DNA from 2 places in the Oerskovia sp. Root918 genome. Region 1 is predicted to be linked to the other one. Evidence: predicted binding sites of a transcription regulator. Region 1 holds the regulator's gene; the other holds the start of a gene.

What was found. The regulator Rex, encoded in region 1, represses fermentation and respiration genes when NADH is low (regulators of the CRP and FNR family bind a similar motif). The targets are predictions, from matches to a motif close to CTTGTGAANNNNTTCACAAG.
Region 2: a site for Rex is predicted at 4,847-4,866, ahead of mqo (malate dehydrogenase (quinone)). Genes of this name have one in related genera too.

Annotation. Positions count from the first base shown of each region.
Region 1 is NZ_LMJG01000012.1:344,748-352,355, reverse strand. It holds gene ASE27_RS10940 (cytochrome c biogenesis protein ResB) at 1-1,845, opposite strand, end outside; gene ASE27_RS10935 (cytochrome c biogenesis CcdA family protein) at 1,845-2,618, opposite strand; gene ASE27_RS10930 (TlpA disulfide reductase family protein) at 2,688-3,332, opposite strand; gene ASE27_RS10925 (histidine phosphatase family protein) at 3,385-4,074, opposite strand; gene ASE27_RS10920 (MarR family winged helix-turn-helix transcriptional regulator) at 4,166-4,672, opposite strand; gene ASE27_RS10915 (YceI family protein) at 4,888-5,439, shown strand; gene ASE27_RS10910 (redox-sensing transcriptional repressor Rex) at 5,598-6,299, opposite strand; gene ASE27_RS10905 (glutaredoxin family protein) at 6,395-6,763, opposite strand; gene ASE27_RS10900 (HAD family phosphatase) at 6,869-7,608, shown strand, end outside.
Region 2 is NZ_LMJG01000013.1:261,262-268,869, forward strand. It holds gene ASE27_RS12355 (aldo/keto reductase) at 1-545, opposite strand, end outside; gene ASE27_RS12360 (helix-turn-helix domain-containing protein) at 672-1,625, opposite strand; gene ASE27_RS12365 (hypothetical protein) at 1,715-1,915, shown strand; gene ASE27_RS12370 (acyl-CoA thioesterase/bile acid-CoA:amino acid N-acyltransferase family protein) at 1,986-3,221, shown strand; gene mqo (malate dehydrogenase (quinone)) at 3,326-4,840, opposite strand; gene nirB (nitrite reductase large subunit NirB) at 5,082-7,608, shown strand, end outside.

The sequences.
Region 1 (7,608 bases):
GCGCGCGGCGGGCCGTTCGTCGGGGGGTTCGGTCGCGTGCTCGATCCCGGGGAGCGACTCGACCACGCGGTCGACCTCTCCCTGGAGTCCTGCGTCGTCGCCGCGGGCGAGCCCCGCGACCGTGACGACGGTACGCCGCGCGGACGTCTCGCCGTCGGGCACCTCGTCGCTCCACACACGCAACCACACGCGGCGGCGCGGTGTGAAGAGCGAGACGGCCAGCCCGCCGAGCGCGCCGAGCGCGAACACGAGGATCCAGGCGAGCGCCGGGTCGTGCCGCATGTCGAGCGCCACGTAGCGCGCGACCGGCCCCTCGGCGAACGTGAGGGTGCCCAGCCCGTCCGGCAGCTCGACCGTCTCGCCCGGCGCGACGAGGACCTGGACGCGGCCTCCCGTCTCGTCGACCGACGCCGTGAGGGTGTCGGTGTTGAGGCGGTAGACGTTCTGCGGCAGCCCGTCGTCGAGGCCCAGGTCGCCCCGGTAGACCTCGAGGACCAGCAGCGGGTTGGCCGGCTGCGGGAAGATCGAGCGAGCCCCGTCCTCGGTGACCTCGGCCGTGGGCAGGAAGTAGCCGACGAGGCCGATCTGGTCGAGTCCGGGCGAGGTGTCGGGCACCTTGATGACCCCGCGCGAGGTGTACATGGTGTCCTCGGGCAGGAACGGGACACGGCCCGCGAACGCGACCTGCCCGTCGGCGTCGTGGATGGTGACCTCGGGTGCGTAGCCGTTGCCCTGCAGGTAGATCTTGGCCCCGCCGGCCACGATCGGGTGGTTGACCTTGATCTGCTCCTCCTGCGAGGAACCGTCGGGGTTGCGCACCGAGACGTTGGCCGTGAAGTCGCGCGACTGCGCGAACGCGACCTGGTCCATCGCGAACTCGGCGTCGAACGAGTCGAGGGTCATCGAGAACGGGACGAGCGAGCTCGGCCGGAACAGCGAGCCGTTCTCGAACGTGTCGTAGTCGACGACCGCGTTCGCGAACCCGCGCCCCTCCGTGATGATCGCCTGCCCACGGAAGTGCAGGAGCTGTCCGGTCGCGACCGAGACGAGCAGGCCCAGGAGCGAGAGGTGGAACAGCAGGTTGCCGGACTCGCGCAGGTAGCCGCGCTCGGCGGCCACGGTCCGGCGTTCGGGCAGCCCGCGGGCCACGTCGGCCGGCTCGGTCGAGACGTCCACGCGGAACGTGGGCAGCCGGCGGAACCGGCCGCGCAGGTGCGCGGCTGCCGCCTCGACGACCTCGTCGGGCGTCGCCGTGCTCGTGGTCTCGGCCTTGGCCGGGAAGCGGTCGAACCGTCGCGGGGTGCGCGGCGGGCGGTTGCGCACGGCCTGCAGGTGCGCCTTGGTGCGCGGCAGGATGCATCCCACGAGCGACACGAACAGCAGGATGTAGATCGCGGAGAACCACACCGACGCGTACACGTCGAAGAAGCCCAGCCGGTCGAGCCACTCCCCCGTGCGCGGGTTGTCCTGGAGGTAGGTCAGGACCGCGGCCGGGTCCTGGGGGCGCTGCGGCAGCACCGAGCCCGGGACGGCCGCGACGGCCAGCAGCATGAGGAGCATGAGAGCGACGCGCATGCTCGTGACCTGGCGCCAGACCCAGCGCAGGCTGCCCTGGAGGCCGAGCGAGGGGAGCTGCGGCGTGCCGGCCTCGCCGGCGCGCGCGGTACCGGGCGCGTCCGGGATCGCGGCGTCGGGTCCGGTCGCGCGCGGGGCGCGCTTCGAGCTGCCCGACGGCGTCGCTCCCGTCTCGGCGGGCGCCTCGCCCTCGGAGGGGCGAGCCTCGGGCTCGGGGTGGCTGAACGCGTCGTCGATGCCCTCGGGGCGGTAGAGGTCCTTGTCGCTCATCAGATCACCGTCTCGAAGCCCGTGATGAGCCCGCCGAGGCGCGAGGTCCAGGTGCCCCAGACGCCGGTCACGAGCGCCAGGCCGATGAGGATGAGCATGCCGCCTCCGATGCGCATGATCGCGAGCCGGTGGCGCCGCAGGAAGGCCACGGCCTTCTTGGACCGCTCGAGGCCGATCCCGATGAGCAGGAACGGGACGCCGAGGCCCAGGCTGTACGCGATGCCCAGGATCGCGCCGCGACCCGCGGTGGCCTCGTCGAGCGACAGCGCCATGACCGCGGTGAGCGTCGGGCCGATGCAGGGCGCCCAGCCCAGGCCGAACACGATGCCCAGCAGGGGTGCACCCCACAGCCCCGCGGTGGGGCTCAGGTGCAGCCTGCGGTCGCGCTGGAGGAACGGCATGGCCCCCATGAACGCGAAGCCCATGAGGATCACGAAGACCCCGATGACGCGCGTGATGACGTCCTCCCACTGCTTGACGTGCACGCCGACCGCACCGGCGGCGACCATGAGCAGGACGAAGACGAGCGTGAAGCCGGCCACGAAGAGCCCGACGCCGGTCGCGACCCGCCACCGGCCCGGGGCGCGCACGGTCCGGACGGCGCTACCGCCACCCCCACCGCCGCTGCCGCCTGCCTGGCGCGACGTGGTGCCGGCGTTGGCCGCGGCGAGCCCGCTCACGTACCCGACGTAGCCGGGGACGAGCGGCAGCACGCACGGGGACGCGAAGGACACGAGCCCCGCGAGGAGCGCGACCGGCACCGCCAGCAGCATGGAACCGCTGAACGCCGTGGTGGCGAACGTGGTGCCGACGTCACCGGCGAAGGAGAGAGGGTTCACGGGTCAGGCGTCCTCTGCGAGGACGTCGTCGACGAGCCCGGTGAGGGTCGAGCCCTCGGCGCGACCGATGATGCGTGCGGCGACGCGCCCCTCGCGGTCGAGCACGACCGTCGTGGGCACCGCCTGGATGGGCACCGAGCCCTCGAGCGTCGCGATCGCCTCGCCGCGCGTGTCCTCGATCGAGGGGTAGGGCACCTCGAACGTGCGCTCGAACGCGAGCGCGGCGCCCGCGTCGTCGGTGCTGTTGATCCCGAGCAGGCGCACCCCCTGGTCCGCGCGGTCGTTCGCGAGCGCGACCAGGTCCGGCGCCTCGGCCCGGCACGGCGCGCACGACGCGTACCAGGTGTTGAGCACGACGACGTCGCCGGCCCACTCGCTCGTGTCGATCGCGTTGCCCTCGAAGTCCGTGCCGGTCAGGACGACGGGGTCGTCACGGTCCGACACGTCCCACGTCTTGACCGAGCCGTCGCCCGAGACGTAGCCCTGACCCACGACGTCGTCGGGGCTCGTGGCGCCCGACTCCTGGGCGCAGCCCGTGAGGACCAGGCCGAGCGAGACGATCGCGACGGGGACGAGAGCAGGACGACCGGCGGTGCGATGCCCGGGTGCGGGCGCGCGACCGTGCCGGGCACGGAAGGGGTGGATCATGGCAGCACTGTCTCCCACCTGCCTGGGCACAACCTGAGAAACCCCTGGTGGGTCACGCTCCGGAGACCTTCGCGGCCCCCGGCAGCAGGTCCGCGACCGGCTCGGTGTAGTGGATCCCGACGAGGCGGTCGCCGTCGAAGCGCAACGAGGTGAGGGACGCGAGCGAGCACTGACGGTTGCGCGGGTCGTGCCACAGCCGCTTGCCCTCGAACGCCAGGCGCGAGATCCAGATGGGGAGCTGGTGGCTCACGAGCACGACCTCGCGCCCCTCGGCCTGCGCACGGGCGTCGTGGATCGCGGCGTGCATGCGCGCGACCTGCTCCTTGTAGGGCTCGCCCCAGGACGGGCGCAGCGGGTTCCAGAGGTAGGGCCAGTGCCCGGGGTGGCGCAGCGAGCCGTCGCCCACGCCGAACTTCATCCCCTCGAAGTGGTTGCCCGCCTCGATGAGCCGCTCGTCGGTCCCGAGCGGCAGGCCGAAGGCCTCGGCGACGGGCGTCGCGGTCTCCTGCGCGCGCTGGAGCGGGGACGCGATGACCAGGGCGACGTCGAAGGGCTCGTGCGCGCCGTCGTCGGGCAGTGCGGGTGCGCCTTCCGCGGGCTTGCCCGACAGGTGCCCCGCGACGCGACGCGCCATGGTGTGCCCGAGCTCGGAGAGGTGGTACCCGGGGATTCGCCCGTAGAGGATGCCGTCCGGGTTGAAGACTTCACCGTGACGCATGAGGTGGACCGTGGTTGCAACCATGCCGACCAGTCTCCCAAAGATCTGGCGCGCGCGGTGCACGTGCCCGGGGTGCTCCGGGCCACACCGCGCCGCCCGGCGCGCCCGGCCATACCTACTGCTCGCGCGGCTCCGCGACCCGGCACGCCTCGGCGACGGCTTCCATGGCCTCGCCGAGGTTGCGCAGCTGCGCCGGGGTCAGGACGTCGACCAGGTAGCGACGGACCGCGGTCACGTGGCCCGGGGCCGACGCGACGAGCTCGGCGTACCCCGCCTCCGTCATGACGCAGTTCACACCCCGTCCGTCGCCCACGCTCGCGGCGCGACGCACGAGCCCGCGCTGCTCCATGCGGTGGACCGTGTGGGTCACGCGGCTGCGGGAGCGGGCCAGGCCGTCGGCCAGCGCGGACATGCGCAGGGTGTGGTCGGTCGCCTCGGACAGGCGGACCAGGAGCTCGTACTCGCCGAGGGTCAGGCTCGAGAGGTCCTCGTGCTCCCTGCTGAGGGCTTCGACGAACCGCGCAGAGCCGTCGAGGAACGAGCGCCAGTAGCGCTGCTGGTCGTCGTCGAGCCAGGAGGTGTCGTGCACCGCGGTGGCGTGCTGGTCCTGCTGAGCCGTCATCTCTTCCTTCATCCGTCACGCCCCCTCCGTGTGAACAACGGCCCCATTCTCCCATCGTCGGGGGTGGTGGCCGGTCCAGGGAGAACTCGTGCCCTCCTCGGGGAATAGAGGGCGGTGGGCTTGCGTTGATGCGTTCGTATGAAGTTGAATCTTCAACTAATGGCACGTCGACGGCGCGCCTGACGCAACGCAACTCGACCTCTCAGGAGACACCCATGGCCACGAACCTTCCCTCCGGACTGACCGCAGGCACCTACGCGATCGACCCCTCGCACTCGCAGGCGACCTTCACGGTCCGCCACGCAGGCATCTCCAAGGTCCGCGGCTCGCTCGCGATCGCCGACGGCAACATCACCATCGGTGACGACGTCGAGTCCTCCAACGTGGTCGCCGCGATCGACGCCAAGTCGGTCAACACGGGTGACGCGGGCCGCGACGGCCACCTCCAGTCGGCCGACTTCTGGGACGCCGAGAAGAACCCGACCTGGAACTTCGTCTCGACCGCCGTCGAGGCCGACGACGACGACTTCGTCATCGCGGGCGACCTGACCATCAACGGCGTGACCAAGCCGGTCAAGCTCGAGACCGAGTTCACGGGCACCGCCGTCGACGCCTACGGCAACTCGCGCGCCGGGTTCGAGGCCGAGACCGAGATCTCCCGCAAGGAGTTCGGCCTGACCTGGAACGTGGCCCTCGAGGCCGGTGGCGTGCTCGTCGGCGACAAGATCAAGATCGCGCTCGACCTCTCGGCGATCAAGCAGGCCTGAGCCTCTCGCCCCCGACCGGCCCCCGCGTCCTGACGCGGCCCGGTACGCCAGGAGCCGGCGACCCGTGACGGGTCGCCGGCTCCTGTGCTGTCCGGGCGAGGTGCGCACGAGGCCCGACGGCGGGACGCGCCACCGCGGTCGGGCCCGGTGCGGGTGCCCTAGGCCCCGGCGCCCTCGTCGTCCTCGTCCGGACCGGGCTCGCCCGGGGGACGGTTCGCGAGTGCTCGCGCCTGCGCGTGGAAGGCCAGGATCTGCAGCTCGCTGCCCACGTCGACCGAGCGCACGATCACGTCGTCGGGCAGCTGGAGGGCGCGCGGCGCGAAGTTGAGGATCTCGCGGACCCCGGCCTCGACGACCCGCTCGGCGACGTCCTGCGCGACGTGCGCGGGCGTGGCCAGGACGACGATCGTGACGTTCTCGCGAGCGATGACCTCCTCGAGCGCGTCGACGTGCTCGACCACGAGGCCCGCCGCCTCGGTGCCCACGACCGACGGTGACGCGTCGAGCAGGGCCGCGACCTCGAAGCCACGGGTCCCGTAGCCCGAGTAGTTCGCGAGCGCGTGGCCCAGGCTACCGATACCGATGATCGCGATCCGGTGCTCGTCGGTCACGCCCAGCGCCGACGTGATGTAGGTCGCGAGCGAGTCCACCACGTACCCCACGCCGCGCGTCCCGTACGACCCGAGGAACGACAGGTCCTTGCGGAGCTGTGCGGAACCGACCCCGGCCAGCTCGGCGAGCTCGGTCGACGAGGTGGTCTCCACCCCGCGCCCCTCCAGGTCGCGCAACGCCCGCAGATAGGCGGGCAGACGTGTCACCGTCGCGCCAGGAATGCCGGTGTCCCCCAGGGTCTCTGCCACTCGTACCACCCATACCTCGTCATGTCGTCGTCGTTGACGACCTCCCTGTGCTGCTTTCTCGGATCATCTCAGGCTCTGGCCCCGAACGCGGAACGTCAGCCGCTGACGCGCCGCCGGGCGAGCGCCTTGGCGAGCCGTGCGCCGTCGACCTGCCAGAACCCTTGCTGGACCCCGTCCACGGTCACGACCGGGACGTAGTCCCCGTACTCGGACGCGAGCGCACCGGTCGGGTCGTCGTCCACGTCGACCTCGGTCCACGTGACCCGCTGCTCGGCGCACACCGCCTCGACGATCTCGCGAGCCGTGTCGCACAGGTGGCACCCGTCGCGCCCGTAGAGCACGACGCGCGGGGGCAGGGGAGGCACGGCTCGGGGAGGGGCGGCCGGGCCGAGCGCCTCGGACCCTGCCTCGGGTCCTGCGGCTCGTCCTGCGGCGTGTCCGGCGGCAGGTTCTGCGGTGCTCACTCCCCCAGCCTACGCATCCCGGACAGAAGGTCCGTCCGGGTGCCCGGCGTCCTGAGGCGCGCGGGTCGTCGGCGGGGGTCGGTGGGCGCCGATAGAGTGGACGGCATGCCGACGTCTGCACCTGGGTCCACCCATCCGACGGCGGCCTTCTTCGACGTCGACAACACCATCATCCGGGGCGCCAGCTCGTTCCACCTGGCCCGGGCGCTGTACCAGCGCGGCTTCTTCTCCACCCCGGACCTCGTGACGTTCGCGTTCCACCAGGCCCGGTACCTCCTGCTCGGGGAGAACAAGCGCCAGATCGACCAGGTCCGCTCCCGGGCCCTCGACCTCATCGCCGGCCGCTCGGTCGCCGAGGTCGTCGCGATCGGCGAGGAGGTCTACGACCAGGTCCTCTCCCTGCGGATCTTCCCCGGGACCCAAAAGCTCCTCGACGAGCACATCGCGGCCGGTCACCAGGTGTGGCTCGTGTCCGCGACCCCTCTGGAGATCGGCCAGCTCATCGCCCGGCGGCTCGGGGCCACCGGGGCGCTCGGCACGGTCGCCGAGCACGAGGACGGTCTCTACACGGGCCGCCTCGTGGGCGACATGATGCACGGCCGGGCCAAGGCCGCGGGCGTGCGCGAGCTCGCCGAGCGCCACGGGATCGACCTCTCGGCCTCCTACGCCTACGGCGACTCGCTCAACGACGTCACCATGATGCAGGCCGTGGGCCACCCGTGCGCGATCAACCCGGACACGCGGCTGCGCCGCCACGCCAAGGACGTCGGGTGGCCCATCCGCGAGTTCCGCGGCCGGCGCCGACGCGTCGCGAACCGGGGGCTCAAGACCGCGAGCTGGGCGGG
Region 2 (7,608 bases), on a different contig from region 1:
ATGCCGCGGTCGGTGAGGTACCGGCGCAGGTTGGTGCGTGCGAGCGCGGGCGAGAGCTGGATCTGGTTCACGGCCGGGACGTGGCTCGTCTCCGCGATCAGCCGGTCGAGGTGGTGCTCGCGGAAGTTCGAGACGCCGATGCTGCGGACCAGGCCCTCTGCGGCGAGGTCGATCATCGCGCGGTAGGACTCGATGTACCGGTCGAGGCGGGGGAGGGGCCAGTGGATCAGGTAGAGGTCGACGTAGTCGAGACCCAGCCGGTCGAGGCTCGCGTGCAGCGCGTCGCGGGTCGCGTCGTACCCCTGGTCCGCGCCGCGGAGCTTGGTCGTGACGAACAGCTCGGCGCGGTCCACGCCTGACGCGGCGAGGCCCTGCCCCACCCCGACCTCGTTCTCGTAGCGGGACGCGGTGTCCACGAGCCGGTAGCCGAGGCCCATCGCGCTCTCGACCGCCCGCGCCGAGGCGTGGTCGTCGAGCGGCCAGGTGCCCAGGCCCAGCAGGGGCATGTGGTGGCCCGAGGACAGCAGGGTGGTGGGGATGGTCATGGAGCGCGCCTCACGTCGTACGGGACCGGACCCTCTCGACCCTAGGCGCGTGCCGTCGTCGTGCAACGTGGAGAACCGTGCCCGACGGCGCCGCGTGCCCGGCCGGTCACCTCACCCGGGCGCGACTCAGGACGCGTGGCGGAACGTCTGGCGGTAGTCGGTCGGCGGGACGCCGACCGCGCGCCGGAAGTGGTGGCGCAGCAGCGCGGCCGACCCGAACCCGCTCAGGCGCGCGATCTCCTCGAGGTCGAGGCCCGACTCCTCGAGCAGCGTCCGCGCGTGCTGCACGCGCTGGGTCGCGAGCCACTGCATGGGGGTGGTCCCGGTCTCGGCGACGAACGTCCGCGCGAACGTGCGTGTCGACAGGTGGGCGCGGCGCGCGAGGTCCTCGACGGTCTGGGGCTCGTCGAGGTGCTCGTCCATCCAGGCGAGCACCTCGCGGATGCTCTGCTCCTCGCACTGCGGCACGGGGCGGTCGATGTACTGGCGCTGGCCGCCGTCGCGCTGGGGAGGGACGACCATGCGGCGCGCGATCGCGTTGGCCGCCGCGCTGCCGAACTCCTTGCGCACGATGTGCAGGCACGCGTCGATCCCCGCGGCCGTGCCCGCGCTCGTGATGATGTCGCCGTCGTCCACGAACAGGACGTCCGGGTCCACCTCGACCTGCGGGAACCGGGCCGTGAGCTCGTCGGCGTGGCGCCAGTGCGTCGTGATGCGGCGTCCGTCGACGAGCCCCGCCTCGGCGAGGAGGAACGAGCCCGAGCAGACGCTCAGCAGGACCGCGCCGCGGGCGTGGGCCGCGCGCAGGGCGTCGATGATCTCCTGCGGGTACTCGTCGCGGATGAGGAGCGCGGGGATCGCGATGAGGTCCGCGTCCTCGAGCGCGTCGAGGCCGTGGTCGGGGATCAGCGAGGCGCCCATGCTCGTGCGGACAGGGACTCCCGCGACCGGGCCGCAGACGCGGAAGTCGACCAGGGGTACCCCGTCGTCCGTGCGGTCGAGGCCGAAGACCTCGCACACGACGCCGAACTCGAACGGGGCCAGTCCGTCGGCCACGACGGCCGCCACGGTGCGCAACATCCTTCGACGCTACGCCGCTGGCAGGATCTTGTCGATACCTGTCCCTCCTGCCACTCGTGCACGCCGCGCGGCCGGACCAGGGTGGAGGCATGGACATCCTGGAGCTCGTGATGAGACTGGTCGTGATCGCGGCGCTCGTGGCGCCGCTCGTGGTGATGGCGCTGCGGCGCCCGCCGGCAGGAGGCCGGTTCCCCGCCGGGACGGACGACGGATGGACCCTGCCGCCGGCCGGGCGGGGGGACCCGCGTCGGCAGGTCGACCTGGTCGGTGCGCGGGGTCTTCGGGGGTGAGACCCGGGTCGTGGCGGCCGCCCGGCGTGGCAGGTTGTGCCGAATTGGTGAGGTGCGGGAACATTTGCCCATGGCCTCCCGACGACGTGACCATGTCCCTGCCGTTGCCCTCCTGCTGACCGCTTCCCTGCTGGCTCTCGCTGCGTGCTCGGCGCCTCCGGAACCGGACCCGGCGATCGAGGTCGTCGCTCAGGACGGTGCGTTCGACCCGCTCGCGATCACGCTGACCGGGCTCGGTGCGGGACGCGAGGTGCGCCTGGTCGCGACGACGGAGCTCGACGGGGCGGCGATGTCGTCGCGAGCGACGTTCGTGGCCGACGAGGACGGTCGGGTCGACCTCACGACGACCGCCCCGACCGCGGGGTCGTGGACGACGGTCGACGCGATGGGGCCGTTCTGGTCCATGACGGGTAGCAGCCTCGCTATCGAGGCAGGGCGCGCGGACCACTCGGTGACCCTGTCGTTGAGCGCCGACGGCGAGCCTCTCGCCGAGACGGTCGTCGAGCGGACGGGTTACGGGGCGGACGTCGAGGTCCGCCCCGTGACCGACGACGCCATGGTGGCCGCATACGCTGTGCCGGCCGGGCTCTCGGCTGACGAAGCGTCGCCGGCCGTGCTCGTGTTCAGCGGGTCGGAGGGCGGGCTCGGGAACGCCCGAGCCGACGCCACCTGGCTCGCAGGGCTCGGGTACCCGGCGCTGGCGATCAGCTACTTCAAGAGCCCTGGGCAGCCGACCGAGCTCGCGGAGGTGCCGGTCGAGACCTTCCTCACCGGGCTCGCCTGGTTGCGTGAGCAGCCAGGGGTCGACACCGACCGGGTCTTCACGTTCGGCGTCTCGCGAGGTGGGGAGATGGCCCTGTGGTTGGCGGCCAACCACCCCGACGAGATCCATGGCGCGTTCGCACCGACCGGTGCGGGCAGCCTGTACTGCGGCTACCCGAACTGGAGGGTGTCGGCCTGGACGCTCGACGGGACGGGACTGCCGTGCGCGCCGAGCAGCGTGGTCGGCACACCGCCCGAGACCCAGGTGCCGGTCGAGGCGATCGAGGGCCCGGTCGTGCTGGCCTGCGGGACGGCCGACCCGCAGTGGGACGCATGCGGCCGCCTGCGGGACGTGAGGCCGCGCTTCGACGACCAGGAGCTGGTCACGACGGTCGAGCAGAAGGAAGCCGGGCACTTCCTCGCGGTCGCGCCCTACCTGCCGCTCGGCCTCGACGAGACCGGGGCGACTCCGGCCGCCACGCACCAGGCCCGCGTCGACTTCTGGGACGCGGTCGACGAGGTGCTCGCGGAGGCGAAGCAGTAGTCCTGACCTGGGCGTGAGCGTCCAGATCCGACGTCGCCCGGCACAGCACGACGCCCCGGTCTCCGTGCGGAGACCGGGGCGTCGGTGCGTTCAGCGGTGCGGGGTCAGCGGGCGCCGACCGCCTCCTCCGAGGGGCCGGCGGCAGCGGAGAGCGAGTCGAGCTCGGTCGCCTCCCACTGGGCCTGGCCGAGGCTCGGGATCATGGTCGCGAGCTCGGGACGCCAGGCGGCGAACTGCTGCGGGAAGCAGCGCTCGAGCAGGTCGATCATCGCGGGGACCGCGGTCGAGGCGCCCGGCGAGGCGCCCAGGAGGCCGGCGATCGAGCCGTCTGCGGCCGCGATGACCTCGGTGCCGAACTCGAGCACGCCGCCCTTCTTCGGGTCCTTCTTGATGACCTGGACGCGCTGGCCCGCGGTGATCTTCTCCCAGTCCTTGGGGTGCGCGGTGGGCATGAAGCCCTGGAGCGCCGTGAACTTGGACTCGGGGCTCGCGAGGAGCTGGCCCACCAGGTACTGGGTGAGGTCGATGTTCTTGAGGCCCGCACCGAGCATCGACCCGATGTTGTGGGTCCGCAGCGAGGTGAACAGGTCCAGCAGCGAGCCCTTCTTGAGGTACTTGGGGCTGAACCCGGCGTACGGGCCGAACATCAGGTACGTCTTGCCGTCGACCACGCGGGTGTCGAGGTGCGGGACGGACATGGGCGGCGAGCCGACGTCGGCCTTGCCGTAGACCTTGGCCTGGTGCTGCGCGACGAGCTCCGGGTCGTCCGTCCGCAGGAACTCACCGCTGATGGGGAAGCCGCCGTAGCCCTTGGCCTCCTTGATGCCCGCCTTCTGCAGGAGCGGCAGCGCGCCACCGCCCGCACCGACGAACACGAAGCGCGCGTTGACGGTGCGCGGGGCGGCCTTGGCGTTCCAGGACACGTCCTTGACGGTGACGTCCCAGGTGCCGTCCTTGCGCTTCTTGAGCCGGTTGACCTCGTGCTGGAGGTTCAGCTCGACGCCGTTGGCCGTGAGGTAGGCGAAGAGCTGGGAGGTCAGGGCGCCGAAGTCGACGTCGGTGCCGCTCGTCGCGCGGGTCGCCGCGACGGCCTCGTCGCTGTCCCGGTCGAGGACCAGGAGAGGGGCCCACTGCGCGATGACCGCGGGGTCGTCGGTGAACTCCATCTCGCTGAACAGCGGGTGGGCGCTCAGCGCGGTGAAGCGGCGCTTGAGGTAGTCCACGTTGGCCGCGCCGCGCACGAACGTCATGTGCGGGGTGTGGCTGATGAAGCTCGCGGGCTCGGGCAGGTGGCCGCCGGTGAGCAGGTGGTGCCAGAACTCGCGCGACACCTCGAACTGCTCGTTGATCGCGACCGCCTTGGAGATCTCGACGGTGCCGTCGGCCTTCTCGGGGGTGTAGTTCAGCTCGCAGAGCGCGGCGTGGCCGGTGCCAGCGTTGTTCCACGGGTTGGAGGACTCCTGGGCTACCGCGTCGAGGCGCTCGAAGACCTTGATGGTCCACGAGGGCTCGAGGAGCTTCAGGAGGGCGCCGAGGGTCGCACTCATGATGCCGCCGCCGATGAGGGCTACGTCGATGGTGTTCTGACCCGTTGTCTTCTTAGTCGCCACGCGCTCGATTTTACGCTTGTGAAGGAGTGCACATGGTGTGCGGTCCGTCACGGTCGTGGGTCACACTTTCTCGGGACCAAGGTCCCTCGACAGCCCCTCGAAGGTCCTCACGACGCGCTGATCAGCAGTTTTGACCAGGATCCCTCGTATCTATGGACGAGGATGGTGCGCGAGACCGATCCCGCCCCGGTCGGCCTCGACTCGTCACGTCGCTCCACGTCACACCCCAACGTCCTGTGAGGCCCCCCAGATGAGCACTCCCACCCCCGGTCGCGTCGTGGTGGTCGGCGCCGGCATGGTCGCCCACCGATTCGTGAGCCAGATGATCGCATGCTCGCCCGAGGGGGAGTGGCGGGTGTCCGTCGTCGGCGACGAGGACCGTGCCCCCTACGACCGCGTCCACCTGTCCGAGTTCTTCGGCGGCCGCTCGGCCGACGACCTCACGATGGACCCTGCCGTCTGGGAGGACCCGCGCACCGAGCTGGTCACGGGCGACGCGGTCGCGGCCGTGGACCGCGAGGCGCAGACCGTCACCACACGGTCGGGCCGGGTCCTCGCGTACGACCACCTGGTCCTGGCGACCGGCTCGTGGGCGTGGACGCCGCGGACCGAGGGCACCGATCTGCCGGGGGTCTTCAGCTACCGGACCATGGCCGACGTCCAGGCGCTGCGCGAGTACGTCGAGCTGCGCACCGAGCGGCTGGGGCGCACGCTGCACGGCGTCGTGGTCGGGGGAGGCGTGCTGGGGCTCGAGGCCGCAGCCGCGCTCCAGGGGCTCGGCACGTCCGCGACCGTCGTGGAGTTCGCCGACCGGCTCATGAGCGTCCAGCTCGACGACGCGGGCGGCGAGGCGCTGCGCGTGCTCGTGACGGACCGCGGAATCGACGTGCGGACGTCGACGGGCGCGACGGGGCTCACGGCCGCGGGCGACGGTGCCGTGGGGACCATGGACCTCTCCGACGGGTCGCGCATCCCGGCCGACGTCGTGATCTTCTCGACGGGCATCCGCCCGCGTGACCGCGTGGCGCGCGAGGCGGGCCTGGCGATCGGCGAGCGCGGCGGCGTCGTCGTGGGTGCGGCGTGCCACACCTCGGACCCGACCGTGTGGGCCGCGGGCGAGTGCGCGTCGTTCGAGGACCAGTGCGTGGGCCTGGTCGCGCCCGGCAACGCCATGGCCGACGTCGTGGTGGACCGGCTGCTGGGCGGCAGTGCCACGTACTCCCCGGCCCCCGAGGGGACCAAGCTCAAGGGCGTGGACATCGAGGCTGCGAGCTTCGGCGACGTGTTCGGGCTGACGCCCGGAGCGCTCGAGGTCACGTTCGCGGACCCCGTCGCCCGCACGTATCGCAAGCTCGTCGTCTCGGACGACGCGCGCACGCTGCTCGGCGGGGTCTTCGTGGGGGACGCGGCGCTGTACGCGTCGCTGCGCCCCATGCTGGGGCGCTCGCTGGGCGCGGACCCGTCGGCGTTCCTCGCCCCGGAGGGCGGGGTGCCCGCGCTCGGGGGCGACCTGCCCGACGACGTCGTGGTCTGCTCGTGCGCGAACGTCACGGCCGGGACGGTCCGGGGGGCGGTGACCGAGCACGGCTGCACGAGCGTGGGCGAGGTCAAGGCCTGCACCAAGGCCGGGACGGTGTGCGGGTCGTGCGTGCCGGTGCTCACCAAGATCGTCAACACCGCGCTCGAGGCGAGCGGCGTGATGGTGTCGAAGGCCATGTGCGAGCACTTCTCGATGTCGCGCGCCGAGCTGTTCGCCCTCGTGCGCCAGGACGGGTTGCGGACCTTCACCCAGATCGTCGCGGCGCACGGCACGGGTCGCGGCTGCGTGGTCTGCAAGCCCGTCGTGGCCTCGATCCTCGCGTCGCTGTGGGGCGGGTACATCCTCGACGGGGAGCAGGCCGCGCTCCAGGACACCAACGACCGGGCGCTCGCCAACCTGCAGAAGGACGGCACCTACTCGGTGGTGCCGCGCGTCCCGGCCGGGGAGATCACGCCCGAGAACCTCATCGTGATCGGGCAGGTCGCGAAGGACTTCGGGCTCTACACGCGCGTCACGGGAGCCCAGCGCATCGGGCTGTTCGGGGCGCGGATCGACCAGCTCCCCGAGATCTGGCGCCGCCTGGTCGACGCCGGCATGGAGTCGGGCCAGGCGTACGGCAAGTCGCTGCGAGCAGTGAAGTCGTGCGTCGGTTCCTCGTGGTGTCGGTTCGGGGTCCAGGACTCGGTGGGCATGGCCGTCCGCCTCGAGCTGCGGTACCGCGGGCTGCGCTCGCCGCACAAGTTCAAGGTCGGCGTCTCGGGGTGTGCACGCGAGTGCGCCGAGGCCCGCGGCAAGGACGTGGGGGTGATCGCGACCGAGAAGGGCTGGAACGTGTACGTGGGCGGCAACGGCGGCTTCACCCCGCGGCATGCCGAGCTCCTCGCGGAGGACCTCGACGACGAACGGCTCGTGGCCGTGATCGACCGGTTCCTCGCGTACTACGTGCGGACCGCGGACCGGTTGCAGCGCACGGCTCCCTGGGTCGCGGACTTCCCGGGCGGGATCGTCGAGCTGCGCAAGGTCCTGGTCGAGGACTCGCTCGGCATCGCTGCCGACCTCGAGGCCGAGATCGCGCAGCACGTCGAGTCGTACGTCGACGAGTGGGCCCAGACCCTCGACGACCCGGACCGCCTGTCGCGGTTCGTGTCGTTCGTCAACGCCCCCGACCAGCACGACCCCGACCTCGCCTACGTGGGCGTGCGCGGGCAGGTGCGCCCGGCCCGCCCGGGCGAGCCCT